DNA from 4 places in the Pseudoflavonifractor sp. BSD2780061688st1 E11 genome. Region 1 is predicted to be linked to each of the others. Evidence: predicted binding sites of a transcription regulator. Region 1 holds the regulator's gene; each other region holds the start of a gene.
What was found. The regulator Rex, encoded in region 1, represses fermentation and respiration genes when NADH is low (regulators of the CRP and FNR family bind a similar motif). The targets are predictions, from matches to a motif close to ATTGTTAANNNNTTAACAAT.

Region 1 (3,427 bases):
AATTTTGCAAGTGAGACACGTCCACGTTCCCCGCCGCTCAAGTCTCCGATCAGCTTGTAGACATCATCCCCGGTGAAGAGAAAGGCTGCAAGCATATTCCGGATCTGGGTATTCGTAAGGGACGGATAATCGTCCGATATCTCATCAAAAACCGTTTTGTCCATGTGAAGGACATGGTGTTCCTGGTCGTAGTAACCGATAGTGACATTGGAGCCAAGGGTGAAAGTTCCGGAATCCGCAGGAATGACTTCATTCAGGATTTTCAGAAGTGTCGTCTTTCCGGTACCATTGTCCCCGATAATCGCAACGTGTTCTCCACGTTTGATTTCAAAGCTGATGTCTTCAAAGAGCGTCTGATTCGGGAAAGCTTTGCTGAGGTGATCAACACGGAGCACATCATTTCCGCTGACAACAGAAGGCTCCAGCTTTAAATGCATATCTGAAGCAAGTTCCACCGGCTTTTCAATCCGCTCAATCTTTGCAAGCATCTTTTCCCGGCTCTCGGCCCGTTTGATGGATTTTTCCCGGTTGAAGGAACGAAGTTTTTCAATGACCGCTTCCTGATGCTTGATTTCCTGCTGCTGGTTAAGGTATTCTTTCAGCCTTGCATCCCGGAGCATCTGTTTTTTCTTCGCAAACTCCTGATAGTTACCAAGATACATAGTGAGCGTGCCGGCTTCGATTTCAATGATCTTTGTAACGACCCTGTTCAAAAAATACCGGTCGTGGGAGACAATCAGGACCGCTCCGGGGTAGTTCAGAAGATAGGTCTCAAGCCATGCAATCGAATGCAGATCAAGATGATTGGTCGGCTCATCCAGAAGCAGAATATCCGGTTTGGTAAGCAGAAGTTTTCCCAGAGAAACACGGGTTCGCTGCCCTCCGGAAAGGGAAGCGACCGGCTTTTCAAAATCTTCTTCTGTAAATCCCAGTCCCTTCAGGACTCCGGTGATTTCACTTTGATAGGCATAGCCGTTTTCCCGTTCAAACCGGGAAGTCAGATTGTGATAAGCGGCAAGCCTGTCCTCCAGATGAGATCCGGATAAAGTCTGAAGCTCCGCCTCAATTTTGCGGATCTGGCTTTCCATATCGATCAGATACTGTTTGGAAGTCTGCATTTCCTCATAGACTGTACGTGTGCTGTCCGTCATGGGATGCTGGGAAAGATACCCGAGCTGTTTCCCTTTTGCGAGAATAATATCCCCGGAATCTGCCGGAATCTCTCCGGTAATCATTTTCAAAATGGTAGATTTTCCGGCACCGTTTAAACCTGTCAGAGCCGCTTTCTCGTGATCCTCTATATGAAAAGAGCCATGTCTTACAATGACCTGGTCCCCAAACGATTTTTCCAGATTGTGACATGCAAGTATCATAGTATCCTCCTCTGATAAAACAAAAGTACCGTATTCATTATAACGGAATTTGTACAAAATACAACATAAAATCCCATAATAAGTTTGACTTTATTTCAAGTATTACATATAATAAAAGTATTGAAAAGAACAGGAAGGTGCTAAAAGTGGAAGGAAGAGGAATTTCTCAGGCAGTTATCAGAAGACTGCCTCGATACTACAGATACTTGGGAGAATTACTGGAAGACGGTGTAGAGCGCATTTCCTCCAACGACTTGAGCAAACGCATGAAAGTCACTGCTTCCCAGATCCGCCAGGATTTGAATAATTTCGGCGGTTTTGGTCAGCAGGGGTATGGATATAATGTGAAATATTTGCACTCGGAGATTGGAAAGATCCTGGGGCTGGACAGAGAACATAATATGATTATTATCGGAGCCGGAAACCTTGGACAGGCGCTGGCAAACTATACCGCTTTTGAGCGCAGCGGATTTATGCTGAAGGGTCTGTTTGATGTCAACCCGACTTTGGCAGGTGTTACGGTCCGCGGAATCGAGATCCGTATGATGGACGAGCTGAAAAGTTTCATCAGGAATAATGACATTGAAATTGCGATTCTGACGATACCGAAGACGAAGGCGGTGGCAGTAGCCAATATGCTCGTGGAAAACGGTATCCGTGCAATCTGGAATTTTGCGCATACGGATCTGAATCTTCCGGATAATGTTGTTGTGGAAAACGTACATCTTTCCGAGAGTCTGATGCGGCTCTCCTACAATGTACTCCGCTATGAGGAAAAACATCAGAAGAAAAAATAAGAGAAAAGAAGGACGTGAGAGATTCGTACAACAGATGCGGGATTCCGCGTCTTTTTTCTGTATCCCGGAATGAAAGCGGGGAAAGGAGCGGTAAAGATGAAATATATCATTGATGGCAGGACAATGAAAGCAGCGGATGCATACACGATCGGGACGATCGGGATTCCGTCTCTTGTCCTGATGGAACGGGCGGCTCTGAAAGTGGTAGAGGCAGCCGAAAGGGAGAGGCTTAACCTGTCGAAAAGCCTGATTGTGTGCGGAAGCGGAAACAACGGGGGCGACGGGTTTGCAGTGGGAAGACTGCTTCTGGAAAAAGGATACGGAGTGACTGCCGTACTGGTTGGGAATCCGGACCATTGTACCGAAGAGACAAAGACACAGATTCAGATTTTCAAGGCGGTCGGAGGAACCGTAAAACGGGAAATCCCGGAGGGAAGGTACACGGCTGTATTTGATGCTGTATTTGGAATCGGACTGAGCAGGCCGGTTGAGGGCAGGTATGCCGGAATTCTGGAACAGATGAACAGTCTGGACGCCGCAAAGATTGCGGTGGACATTCCTTCCGGAATTGATGCGGGGAACGGAGAGATTCTGGGGACGGCATTTCGCGCGGATCTGACGGTGACATTTGCATACCAGAAGGCAGGGATGGTTCTGTATCCGGGAGCTTTCTGCGCCGGAAAGGTCTGTGTGGAAGATATCGGAATTTATCTGCGCGGCGGCATGGAAGGAACACGGTATCTGACTTATGAAAGAAAGGACGTAGGAAGGCTCTGTCCGCAGCGAAAAGACGATGCACATAAAGGAACTTACGGAAAAGTGCTGATGATTACCGGAAGCCAGGGCATGGCAGGCGCCGCGATTCTTTCCGCGAAGGCGGCATACCGGATGGGAAGCGGACTGGTACGTATACTGACGCCGGAATCCAACCGGGAAGTACTTCAGGCAACCCTGCCGGAAGCAGTCATAACGCCTTACGGAGAGGATCTGGAAAACCAGCTGGAGGAACTTCTGAACTGGGCGGATGTGATCTGCGCCGGATGTGGACTGGGGACGGATATACAGGCCGGTATGATAATAGAACATCTGCTCGTGTATCTGGGCACGCACAGAAAATACTGCGTGATGGATGCGGATGGCCTGAATCTAATTTCCGGAATGGAAGAAGAAAGAAGAAACACATATCTAAAAGCAGCGGGAAGCAGCCTGATCTTTACGCCTCACATCAGGGAATTCGCGCGTCTTCTTGGGAAAACG
Region 2 (3,427 bases), on a different contig from region 1:
CAGATCATCATGAATGATATCGAGACCATCTATACACAGTACGAAGATATCGTGGCCGAATTTTCCGAACAGGTCATCAAGAACCGTTACTCTTCGCTTTATAAAGAATGTATTGTATTTCTGGAAAGCCTTGGCATCCACGACAGCGTCCGGATCGATGAAACCATTCTAACCCATGCAGTCATGGATTATTTTACGGATATTTCACGCATGAAGGAATTTCACCATATGAGGCACATCAGTGAGCGGAAGGTGCTTGCCTATGAAACCTACTGGCTTCTTCGCCGGAAACCTTTTCAGGTAATGAAGACCGACGGCGAAGAGGAGTTCTGGGCTTTCCTCAACGAAAAATTCGCGTTTACACGGATCGCTTCTTTCCTGACACGCGACCAGAAATCCGTGATTCTGGATGAAGCATCCAAAAAAGCATTCCTCAACTTTCTGGATACCCTTTACTATTTTCTAAAATACAGAGACTATGATCCGAAAATGCTGGAGCTCGTCATTATGGGCTTTCAGGCAGGGCAGCTGATCCATTCATAGGGGCTGTCACTGCCTGAAAACGGCGTTTTTTCTTTACAATTCCACTTCCATATGATATGATAAAAAAAATCTTAAAGCAGAAGGGAGAGAAGTGGATGTCGGCGAATCGTAAATAACAGGGCAATAAATTTTGTTTTCATCTGAAAGATGATGAGTTTTTTATTGTACTCTTTTTTACGATTGAAATCGGATCGCACTTCTCAGAAGAAAAGTGTTTTTTGCGCTGTCAGAAAGAGCATGTCCGCATACCGGAGATGCCTGGCGGCCGCATATCGGTACATGAGATAACTCATCTTTCAGGAGTTATCTTTTTTTATTGCCCTGCACAGACAATTGGAAATCAACGAAAATGTATTTGTGTAAGGGAGATAACTGACAATGAACCGTGAAAACAAAAAGAAAAAATACGAAAAAGGATACTACAAAACTCACCCATGCAAGGACAGCTTCACCTGTAAGGTGTGCGGACGCCCTGTCGTTTCAGCAGGCGCAGGAACGGACCACCGCAACCACTGCCCGAACTGCCTGTCCAGCCTGCATGTGGACATCGAACCGGGAGACAGGGAATCTGACTGCGGAGGCATCATGGACCCGCAAGAACGGCGAATGGGCCATCATCCACCGCTGCCGCCGATGCGGAAAGCTTTCATCCAACCGGATTGCCGCCGATGACAATCCAATGAAACTCATGTCCATCGCCATGAAGCCATTGTGTCTGCCGCCCTTCCCGCTGGAAAGGATTGAAGAACTGACACTCCTCATGGGTGGAGACGGAACGCTGTCCCGCAAATAGTTTTAATGTGTATAAGTTTTCATTTTTGCACAAATTATTCGTAATTATGCATATTTTTTTCAGAATAATTCATCTTGCTTTTCACATCAGATATTTTATACTGATAGTCAAAGAAATAACAAAGTAAACGCAAGGCGAAAGGGAGGTCTTACATATGCTTAGACTTAGAATGATGCGTGCACCTCAAAAATATGTACAGGGAAAGGATTCTCTGCTGCAATTCCACAAGGAAATGACCAGTCTTGGTGATAAGTGGCTGTTTATCTGCTCCAGAAGCGGATATAAGATGGCTCACGACAAGATCGAAAAAAGTTTTGAAGGGACATCCGACGTCCGCCAGTACGAAATCTTCGGCGGAGTTTCAAGTACAGGGGAGATCGAAAAAATGCGGGAAATCGTCAGAGAAAACCATCTGAATGTCGTCGTCGGTGTGGGCGGCGGTTCCGCAATTGACACAGCAAAAGCGACAGCACACTACGAAAAGCTTCCTGTCGTTATTGTACCAACCGTTGTAGCGACAGACGCTCCATGCACCGGTCTTTCTGTTATCTACAATGATGATGAAACATTCAACAGTTATCTGTTCTATCCAAAGAACCCGGAAGCCGTCATTGTAGACAGTGCCATCATCGCTAATGCGCCGGTCAGATTCCTGGTTGCCGGCATGGGCGATGCCCTCGGAACTTATTTTGAAGCACGCGCATGCGAGCGCACAGACGCTCCGAGCCTGGAATCCGGCGGAATTACCCAGTCAGCCATGGCTCTCTGCCGGCTCTGTTATGACACACTGAAAGAATACGGTGCTTCTGCAAAAAAGGCATGCGAATGCCATGTGGTAACTCCGGCACTGGAAGCCATTATCGAAGCCAATGTTTACCTCTCCGGTGTCGGTGCCGACAACGGAGGGCTTGCCGTTGCCCACTCTTTCTATAACGGTCTTACCGCACTTGGCGGCCACAGCGCTCCGCATGGAAACTGCGTTGCTTTTGGCACCCTCGTACAGCTTGTTCTGGAACGGGCATCTAAAGAAGAATTCAAGGAAGTGCAGAATTTCTGTATGGAAGTCGGCCTTCCTGTTACACTGGAAGAAATCGGTATCACCAAAGACGAAGAGATCCGCATTATCGCCGAGAAATCCTGTGTAGAAGGTGAATCCATCCACAACATGGTAGCGGATGTCACTCCGGATCAGCTCTACGCAGCTATCGTTGCAGCGGACGCTCTTGGAAAAGAGGCACTTGCGGAAAAGGAAAAATAAGTTCGTATCCGACCTTTAAACAGCCGTCCGGCAAGAATGATACCTCTAGATATTCCCATATTACAAAGCGGCAGGCGTGGTTCATATGAATCGCGCCTGCCGCTGTATTATGCCCATTAAAAGAAACATTCATCATCGTTACAAATTCTCTTCCGCCAGCGTTTTTAGTTCCTCTGCAATCTCATGATTGCCCGTCTTTTCAGCCAACGGAAGAAAAATTTCCATGGTTTCAGCTGCCCGTTTTTTTCTTTGTTCCTCATCGATCCATTCAATCGTCTTCATATTATGAAGACGCTCGGCGAGCCGGAGCAAGGTGACCTGTTCCAAAATATCTGTCTCCATATCCGCTTCTTCCGCTGCTTTTGCTTCAATCAGATCAGCTGTTTTCTCCGGAAGATATTTCCTTAATTCTTTCATTGTGGCTTCTGTCTTTTTCAATGCATCGCAAAATAATCCTGCGAGAATGGTTTCAGGCTCCGCCTCCATATCCGCAAGTAAAAGCGCAGTGTGGAGCGGGTGTGTAATATATTCATCGCCGGAATACCGCTTCATTCCTTGATAAATCTGGCATGCATAAAGATAGATCTGCTCCAGATTTCTCACATCTTCTTCCGGATTCAATGTCAGAACCATCTCTTTTAATTTTTCAAACAGCATTTGTTTTTCAGCATGTTCCTCTGGTCTTCCAGTCATTCCCTCGTTCATATTTTTTCCTCCTAACTGTTTCATACTCATAACCATGGCTCGCAGTAAGGCCGGGCAGTAACCAAACTCTTTTTTGAATGCTTTCGTAAATCCATTGTGAGATTCCCAGCCATATTTTACAGCTGTAT
Region 3 (3,427 bases), on a different contig from region 1:
TCCTCTCTGCCTGGAGCTGCAATTAGCCAGGTAAAGATCGATGGTGTACTTCATGAATTCAGTTCCATTCCGGGAGTGAAGGAAGACGTTACTGAGATTATCATGAATCTGAAGACATTGGCGATTAAAAACACTTCAGAAACAGACGAACCAAAAACAGCTTATATCGAATTTGAAGGAGAAGGCGTTGTAACAGGCGCTGATATTCAGGTGGATTCTGATATTGAAATCATGAATCCGGATGTTGTCATTGCTACGCTGAACGGTGGAGCAGACAGCAAGCTTTACATGGAGCTGACCATCACAAAAGGAAGAGGTTATGTAAGCTCGGATAAGAACAAGAAGGAAGATCTTCCGATCGGCGTGATCCCGATTGATTCTATCTACACTCCTGTAGAGCGTGTAAATCTGACTGTACAGAATACTCGTGTCGGACAGATTACAGACTATGATAAGCTGACGCTGGATGTATATACAAACGGTACCCTGCTTCCGGATGAGGCAGTCAGCCTTGCGGCAAAAGTGTTAAACGAACATCTGAAGCTCTTTATTGATCTCTCCGAAGTGGCTCAGGCTGCTGAAGTCATGATCGAAAAAGAAGATGATGAGAAAGAAAAAGTTCTTGAGATGAGTATCGATGAGTTGGAACTTTCTGTTCGTTCTTACAACTGCCTGAAGAGAGCTGGAATCAATACCGTGGAAGAGCTGACAAACAGAACTCCTGAGGATATGATGAAAGTACGTAATCTGGGACGTAAGTCTTTAGAAGAAGTGTTAGCAAAATTGAAAGAACTCGGCCTCGAACTCAGCCAGGGAGAGGAATAGAGAATAAGATAATTTCCTGCCGGTAAGCCCGATGTGCGCGGCAGGGCATTTGACTAGTAAGCCCGAAGATGCATAATCAGATGTAAATAATGGAGGAAAAGAACAATGGCAAAGTATAGAAAGCTTGGAAGAAGAAGTGATTTAAGAAAGGCTCTGTTAAGAAATCAGGTTACAGCTCTTTTAAATCATGGAAGAATCAGAACAACAGAAGCGAAAGCGAAAGAAATCCGCAAAATCGCTGAAGGTCTGATTGCAATGGCTGTAAAAGAAAAAGATAACTTCGAAGAAGTAACTGTAACAGCAAAAGTTGCACGTAAAGATGCTGACGGAAAGCGCGTGAAAGAAGTTGTAGACGGAAAGAAAGTAACCGTTTACGATGAAGTTGAGAAGAAGATCAAAAAAGATCTTCCATCCAGACTGCATGCACGCCGCCAGATGCTGAAAGTTCTCGTTCCGGTTAAAGAAGTTGTAGACGGAAAGAAGAAAGCTCCGAAGGAAGTAGATCTTGTTGAAAAATTATTCACAGAGATCGCTCCGAAATACGAAGGACGTAACGGTGGTTACACAAGAATCGTAAAGATTGGACAGCGTAAAGGTGACGCTGCGATGGAAGTATTCATCGAGTTAGTTTAATATTGAGAACATAAACGGTTTTCCTTTTATGGAAAGCCGTTTTTTATGTTTTAGAAATAAGTTTACGGTCATAAAGTAATCGGAAAAATGACGAAGACAATCATAAAATCAGGCATTCGTTTATGCAAAAAGTAGAAAGAGTTTTCTTCGTTAAAAAATTATCAAAAATGAATTGACAAATAATTAACGATGAACTATACTAAGCACAGTGAAACGATAAAAACGTTTTAGAGTTTAGGAGGAAGATAAGCATGGCGACAAAGAAAAAAGAAGCACCAGCAATTATTGACAATGTGGAAGCTCTTATTGAAAAAATCAAAGCAATGAAAGAAGCTCAGAAGGTATTTGCTACTTTTACACAGGAACAGGTCGATAAGATCTTTTTTGAAGCAGCAATGGCAGCTAACAAGGCTCGTATCCCGCTGGCAAAGATGGCAGTGGAAGAAACCGGAATGGGCGTTGTCGAAGATAAGATTATTAAAAATCACTATGCGGCTGAATATATTTACAATGCATATAAAAATACAAAGACATGCGGTGTGATCGAAGAAGACACGGCATACGGAATCAAAAAGATTGCAGAGCCGATCGGTCTGATTGCCGCTGTTATTCCTACGACAAACCCGACATCTACAGCAATCTTCAAGACACTGATTGCGTTAAAGACAAGAAATGCAATCATTATCAGCCCGCATCCACGTGCAAAAGCATGTACGATTGCGGCAGCCAAAGTTGTGCTTGACGCAGCTGTCAAAGCAGGTGCTCCGGAAGGCATTATCGGATGGATCGATGTTCCGTCTCTGGAACTGACAAATGAAGTCATGAGAGATGCTGATATTATCCTCGCTACAGGCGGCCCTGGAATGGTAAAAGCTGCATACTCCTCCGGAAAACCGGCACTTGGAGTAGGTGCAGGAAATACACCGGCAATTATTGATGAGACAGCAGACATCAAACTTGCTGTAAACTCCATCATTCATTCTAAAACGTTTGATAACGGTATGATCTGTGCTTCTGAACAGTCCGTAACTGTTCTGGAGAGTGTATACGAAGAAGTAAAGAAAGAATTCGCTTATCGCGGATGCTACTTCTTAAAGAAGGATGAGATCGAAAAAGTAAGAAAAACGATCATTATCAACGGTGCCCTGAATGCGAAGATCGTAGGACAGAGCGCATACACAATTGCAAAACTTGCAGGAGTAGACGTTCCTGAAAATACAAAGATCCTGATCGGTGAAGTAGAATCCGTAGATATCTCTGAAGAATTTGCTCATGAGAAACTTTCTCCGGTACTTGCAATGTATAAAGCGAAGACATTTGACGAGGCTATCGCAAAGGCAGAGCAGCTTGTTGCAGACGGTGGATATGGACATACTTCTTCCCTGTACATCAATACAGCAGAGAAAGAAAAAATGGCTAAACATGCTGCAGCAATGAAGACCTGCCGTATCCTGATCAACACACCTTCTTCCCAGGGTGGTATCGGTGATTTATACAACTTCAAACTTGCTCCATCTCTGACACTTGGATGTGGATCCTGGGGAGGCAACTCCGTATCCGAAAACGTAGGAGTGAAACATCTGATCAACATTAAGACAGTTGCCGAGAGGAGAGAGAATATGCTTTGGTTCAGAACACCTGAAAAAGTTTACTTTAAAAAAGGATGTATGCCGGTGGCTCTCGACGAGCTCGGAACAGAGATGCACAAGAAGAAAGCATTTATCGTTACTGATACATTCTTATACAAAAATGGTTATGTAAAACCGATCGAAGAGAAACTCGATGAGATGGGAATTCAGCATACATGCTTCTACGAAGTGGCACCGGACCCGACTTTACAGTGCGCACTCAAAGGTACAGACCAGATGAGAGCATTCGAGCCGGATACAATCATCGCACTCGGCGGTGGATCCGCAATGGACGCAGCAAAGATCATGTGGGTAATGTATGAACATCCGGAAGCAAACTT
Region 4 (3,427 bases), on a different contig from region 1:
ACATCGCAGAGAGAAGCAAGCTCCTGGCTGAATTTATCTTCATTCTTTGTCTCTTCTGCGCGGTAACGTGTATTTTCAAGAAGAATAACATCTCCATCATTCATTGCTTCCACTGCAGCCTTTGCGTTTGGTCCTACTACTTCCGGATCTGCTGCAAATTTCACTTCCTGTCCAAGTAATTCAGAAAGTCTTACAGCAACCGGTGCCAGAGATAATTCCGGTTTCGGTTCTCCTTTCGGTTTTCCAAGGTGGGAGCAGAGAATCACTTTTCCGCCGTCGGCGATGAGCTTTTTAATGGTCGGAAGTGCTGCAACAAGACGGTTTTCATCTGTGATTTTGCCGTCGATCAACGGTACGTTGAAATCGCATCTTACAAGGACTCTTTTCCCTTTTACATTGATATCATCTACGGATTTTTTGTTAAGCATTGTTTTTTGCCTCCTTATTATTCTGACAAAAAGGGTCCGGTCCCATAAAAGACCGGACCCTGCGTTGAGTCTTATTCCGGCAGGACAGCCTGCCCGCTTATGATTCGGAATATCAGAAATTATAATAATGTTCCGAAATGTTTGATTGTTCTTACCATCTGGCTTGTGTAAGAATTTTCGTTGTCATACCAGGAAACAACCTGAACTTCTGTTGTTCCGTTATCTAATGGTAATACCATTGTCTGAGTAGCATCGAATAAGGAACCATATGTCATTCCTACGATATCGCTGGATACGATTTCGTCTTCGTTGTATCCGTAAGATTCGTTGGATGCTGCTTTCATAGCTTCGTTGATCTGTTCTTTTGTAACATTTCCTTCAACAACAGCTGTTAAGATTGTTGTAGATCCTGTAGGTGTTGGTACACGCTGAGCGGATCCGATTAATTTACCGTTCAATTCAGGAATAACTAATCCAATGGCTTTTGCTGCTCCTGTAGAGTTTGGTACGATGTTGCATGCTGCTGCACGGGATCTTCTTAAGTCACCTTTTCTCTGCGGTCCGTCAAGTGTCATCTGGTCGCCTGTGTAAGCGTGGATTGTGCACATGATACCGGATTTGATCGGTGCAAGATCGTTCAGTGCTTTAGCCATAGGAGCCAAGCAGTTTGTTGTACAGGATGCTGCGGAGATGATGTTGTCATCCTTTGTAAGTTTGTCGTGGTTTACATTGTAAACGATGGTAGGAAGATCATTTCCTGCCGGTGCGGAAATAACAACTTTCTTAGCACCTGCCTTGATGTGAGCGGAAGCTTTTTCTTTGGATGTATAGAAACCTGTACATTCAAGAACTACATCTACTCCGATCTCTCCCCATGGAAGTTCTTCAGCGTTAGCTTTTGCATAGATTTTGATTTCCTGTCCGTCAACTGTGATGGAATCTTCGCCTGCTGTAACCTTATCTGCTAATGCGTATTTTCCCTGTGTTGAGTCATATTTTAATAAGTGAGCAAGCATTTTCGGAGATGTGAGGTCGTTGATTGCAACAATCTCATATCCTTCTGCTCCGAACATTTGTCTGAATGCAAGACGTCCGATACGTCCAAAACCATTAATCGCTACTTTTACTGCCATGATTAATTCCTCCTAAAGTTTAATTTAGTTTCTGTTCTGCATGATGCAGATGGTGATTCTTCCTTGTTAAAGATTCATCAACCATACTGATTGTACTAAAAAAAAGACAGGAATTCAAGTATCTTTACATATTTTTATCCAAGTTTTTGCCATTTCTCTTATATCGATTCCTGCCCTGCAAGAATTTTGTTTATATTCGATAGACATTTTAAATGATTTTCAAAAATTTCGGCTTTCTGTCTATAAATATTGTATAATACCGGAATCCGCATTCCTCCAGAATCCTTCCGGCATCCTCGTACTGGTATGCGATGTGATCCGGCTGATGGGCATCAGATCCCACTGTGATGATCTCTCCGCCAAGCTCTCTGTAACGCCTGATAATCTCCGGGTACGGATGACAGAATCCAAGTTTGTACTTAAAGCCTGCCATGTTCATCTCGATTCCCTTTCCGTGTTCAATCAGCCATCGCAGGATTTCATCAATCAGGTCTGAATAGTTTTTCCAGTTGTAATCTCTTGCCTGGTTTCTGCCGTACCGCACGATATAGTCCATATGGCCGAGCACATCGAAATCCTGTATGATCCGGATGTTTTCCCATGTCTCTACAAATGATTTTTCATATACTTCCGCGTCTGAACGGGTTGCGAACAGTACCCGGTTATACGGATCTCTCCCCTCCACAACATGTGTGCTTCCGATCACAAAGTCAAAGGGATAGGAGGCTGTAAAATTCCGATAGTATTCTCCCAGATGCTGCTGAAATCCGATTTCCACCCCAAGTCCGACGGAAATCTGATCTTTGAATTTCTCTTTTAACTCCTGGATTGCCGGTATATAGCGGTCCATGTCAATCCGGAACTGCTGGTCGTCTTCCGGATAATCCCAGTCCTGATGGTCTGTAATACAGATCTGTTTTAATCCTTTTCTGACTGCGCCAAGCGCCATCGATTCCGGAGATGCGTCCGAATCCGATGAAAAATTCGTGTGCATGTGATAATCTGCTGTGATCATACTTTCTCCTTCCCGTATCAGATGATACGTCCTCCGCCAAGAATATAGCCGTCACTGTAGAGAACCAGTGCCTGTCCCGGTGTCACCGCCCGCTGAGGTTCTTCAAATGTACAGGTGATTTCGTCATCCCCTGTCTTCTGGAGCGTACACCAGCCACCCCGGTGGTTGTAACGGATTTTGGCGAAGATCCTCTTTCCTTCCAGTTCCTTAAAGTCTGCCGCTCCCATTGGATTGAGCAGGCGTGCCTTCACTTCCCGTTTCAGTGACTCTTCATCATTTCCAAGTACCACTTCGTTTGTCTCCGGACGGATCGCAAGGACAAAAACCGGATAACCAAGGGCCACTCCAAGTCCTTTTCTCTGTCCTACCGTGTAATGGATAATTCCTTTGTGCTTCCCGAGAATGTTGCCGTTTACATCGACAAAATTTCCCTCTTTTGGTTCCTGCCCGGTATGGCTTTTGATAAAGGATGCATAGTCTCCATCCGGAATGAAGCAGATATCCTGGCTGTCCGCTTTCTGTGCCACGGAAATTCCTGCTTTTGCCGCAATTTCACGGATCGTATCCTTTTCATACTTTCCGACCGGCATCCGGGTGTGTACCAGCTGCTCCTGTGTCAGGTTGTAAAGCGCATACGTCTGGTCTTTTCTGGAAACGTCCGCATTTGCCACTGCGTAACGTCCGTTTGGAAGCTTCACAATATTCGCATAATGCCCGGTGGCAATCAGGTCTGCCCCGATTTCTTTCGCCCATCCGAGAAGGGCCTCCCACTTCACAAACCGGTTGCAGACAACACACGGATTCGGCGTCCGGCCTTCCAGATATTCTCTACAGAAATAGTCCATGACATT

Region 2: FGQ85_RS12200 (glycerol dehydrogenase) is a predicted target of Rex. The motif match lies at 1,440-1,459, and genes of this name have one in related genera.
Region 3: adhE (bifunctional acetaldehyde-CoA/alcohol dehydrogenase) is a predicted target of Rex. The motif match lies at 1,630-1,649, and genes of this name have one in related genera.
Region 4: gap (type I glyceraldehyde-3-phosphate dehydrogenase) is a predicted target of Rex. The motif match lies at 1,624-1,643, and genes of this name have one in related genera.

What each region holds. Positions count from the first base shown of each region.
Region 1 covers NZ_SPHM01000025.1:32,933-36,359, reverse strand. The annotation lists gene abc-f (ribosomal protection-like ABC-F family protein) at 1-1,373, opposite strand, end outside; gene FGQ85_RS11770 (redox-sensing transcriptional repressor Rex) at 1,520-2,170, shown strand; gene FGQ85_RS11765 (NAD(P)H-hydrate dehydratase) at 2,267-3,427, shown strand, end outside.
Region 2 covers NZ_SPHM01000027.1:2,086-5,512, forward strand. The annotation lists gene FGQ85_RS12185 (hypothetical protein) at 1-17, shown strand, start outside; gene FGQ85_RS12190 (hypothetical protein) at 10-543, shown strand; partial or broken gene FGQ85_RS18865 (RNHCP domain-containing protein) at 922-1,083, shown strand; gene FGQ85_RS18870 (RNHCP domain-containing protein) at 1,082-1,336, shown strand; gene FGQ85_RS12200 (glycerol dehydrogenase) at 1,491-2,594, shown strand; gene FGQ85_RS12205 (AraC family transcriptional regulator) at 2,733-3,427, opposite strand, start outside.
Region 3 covers NZ_SPHM01000026.1:15,355-18,781, forward strand. The annotation lists gene FGQ85_RS12000 (DNA-directed RNA polymerase subunit alpha) at 1-825, shown strand, start outside; gene FGQ85_RS12005 (bL17 family ribosomal protein) at 931-1,458, shown strand; gene adhE (bifunctional acetaldehyde-CoA/alcohol dehydrogenase) at 1,710-3,427, shown strand, end outside.
Region 4 covers NZ_SPHM01000012.1:47,379-50,805, reverse strand. The annotation lists gene FGQ85_RS07360 (phosphoglycerate kinase) at 1-428, opposite strand, end outside; gene gap (type I glyceraldehyde-3-phosphate dehydrogenase) at 548-1,561, opposite strand; gene FGQ85_RS07350 (histidinol-phosphatase HisJ family protein) at 1,770-2,576, opposite strand; gene mnmA (tRNA 2-thiouridine(34) synthase MnmA) at 2,594-3,427, opposite strand, start outside.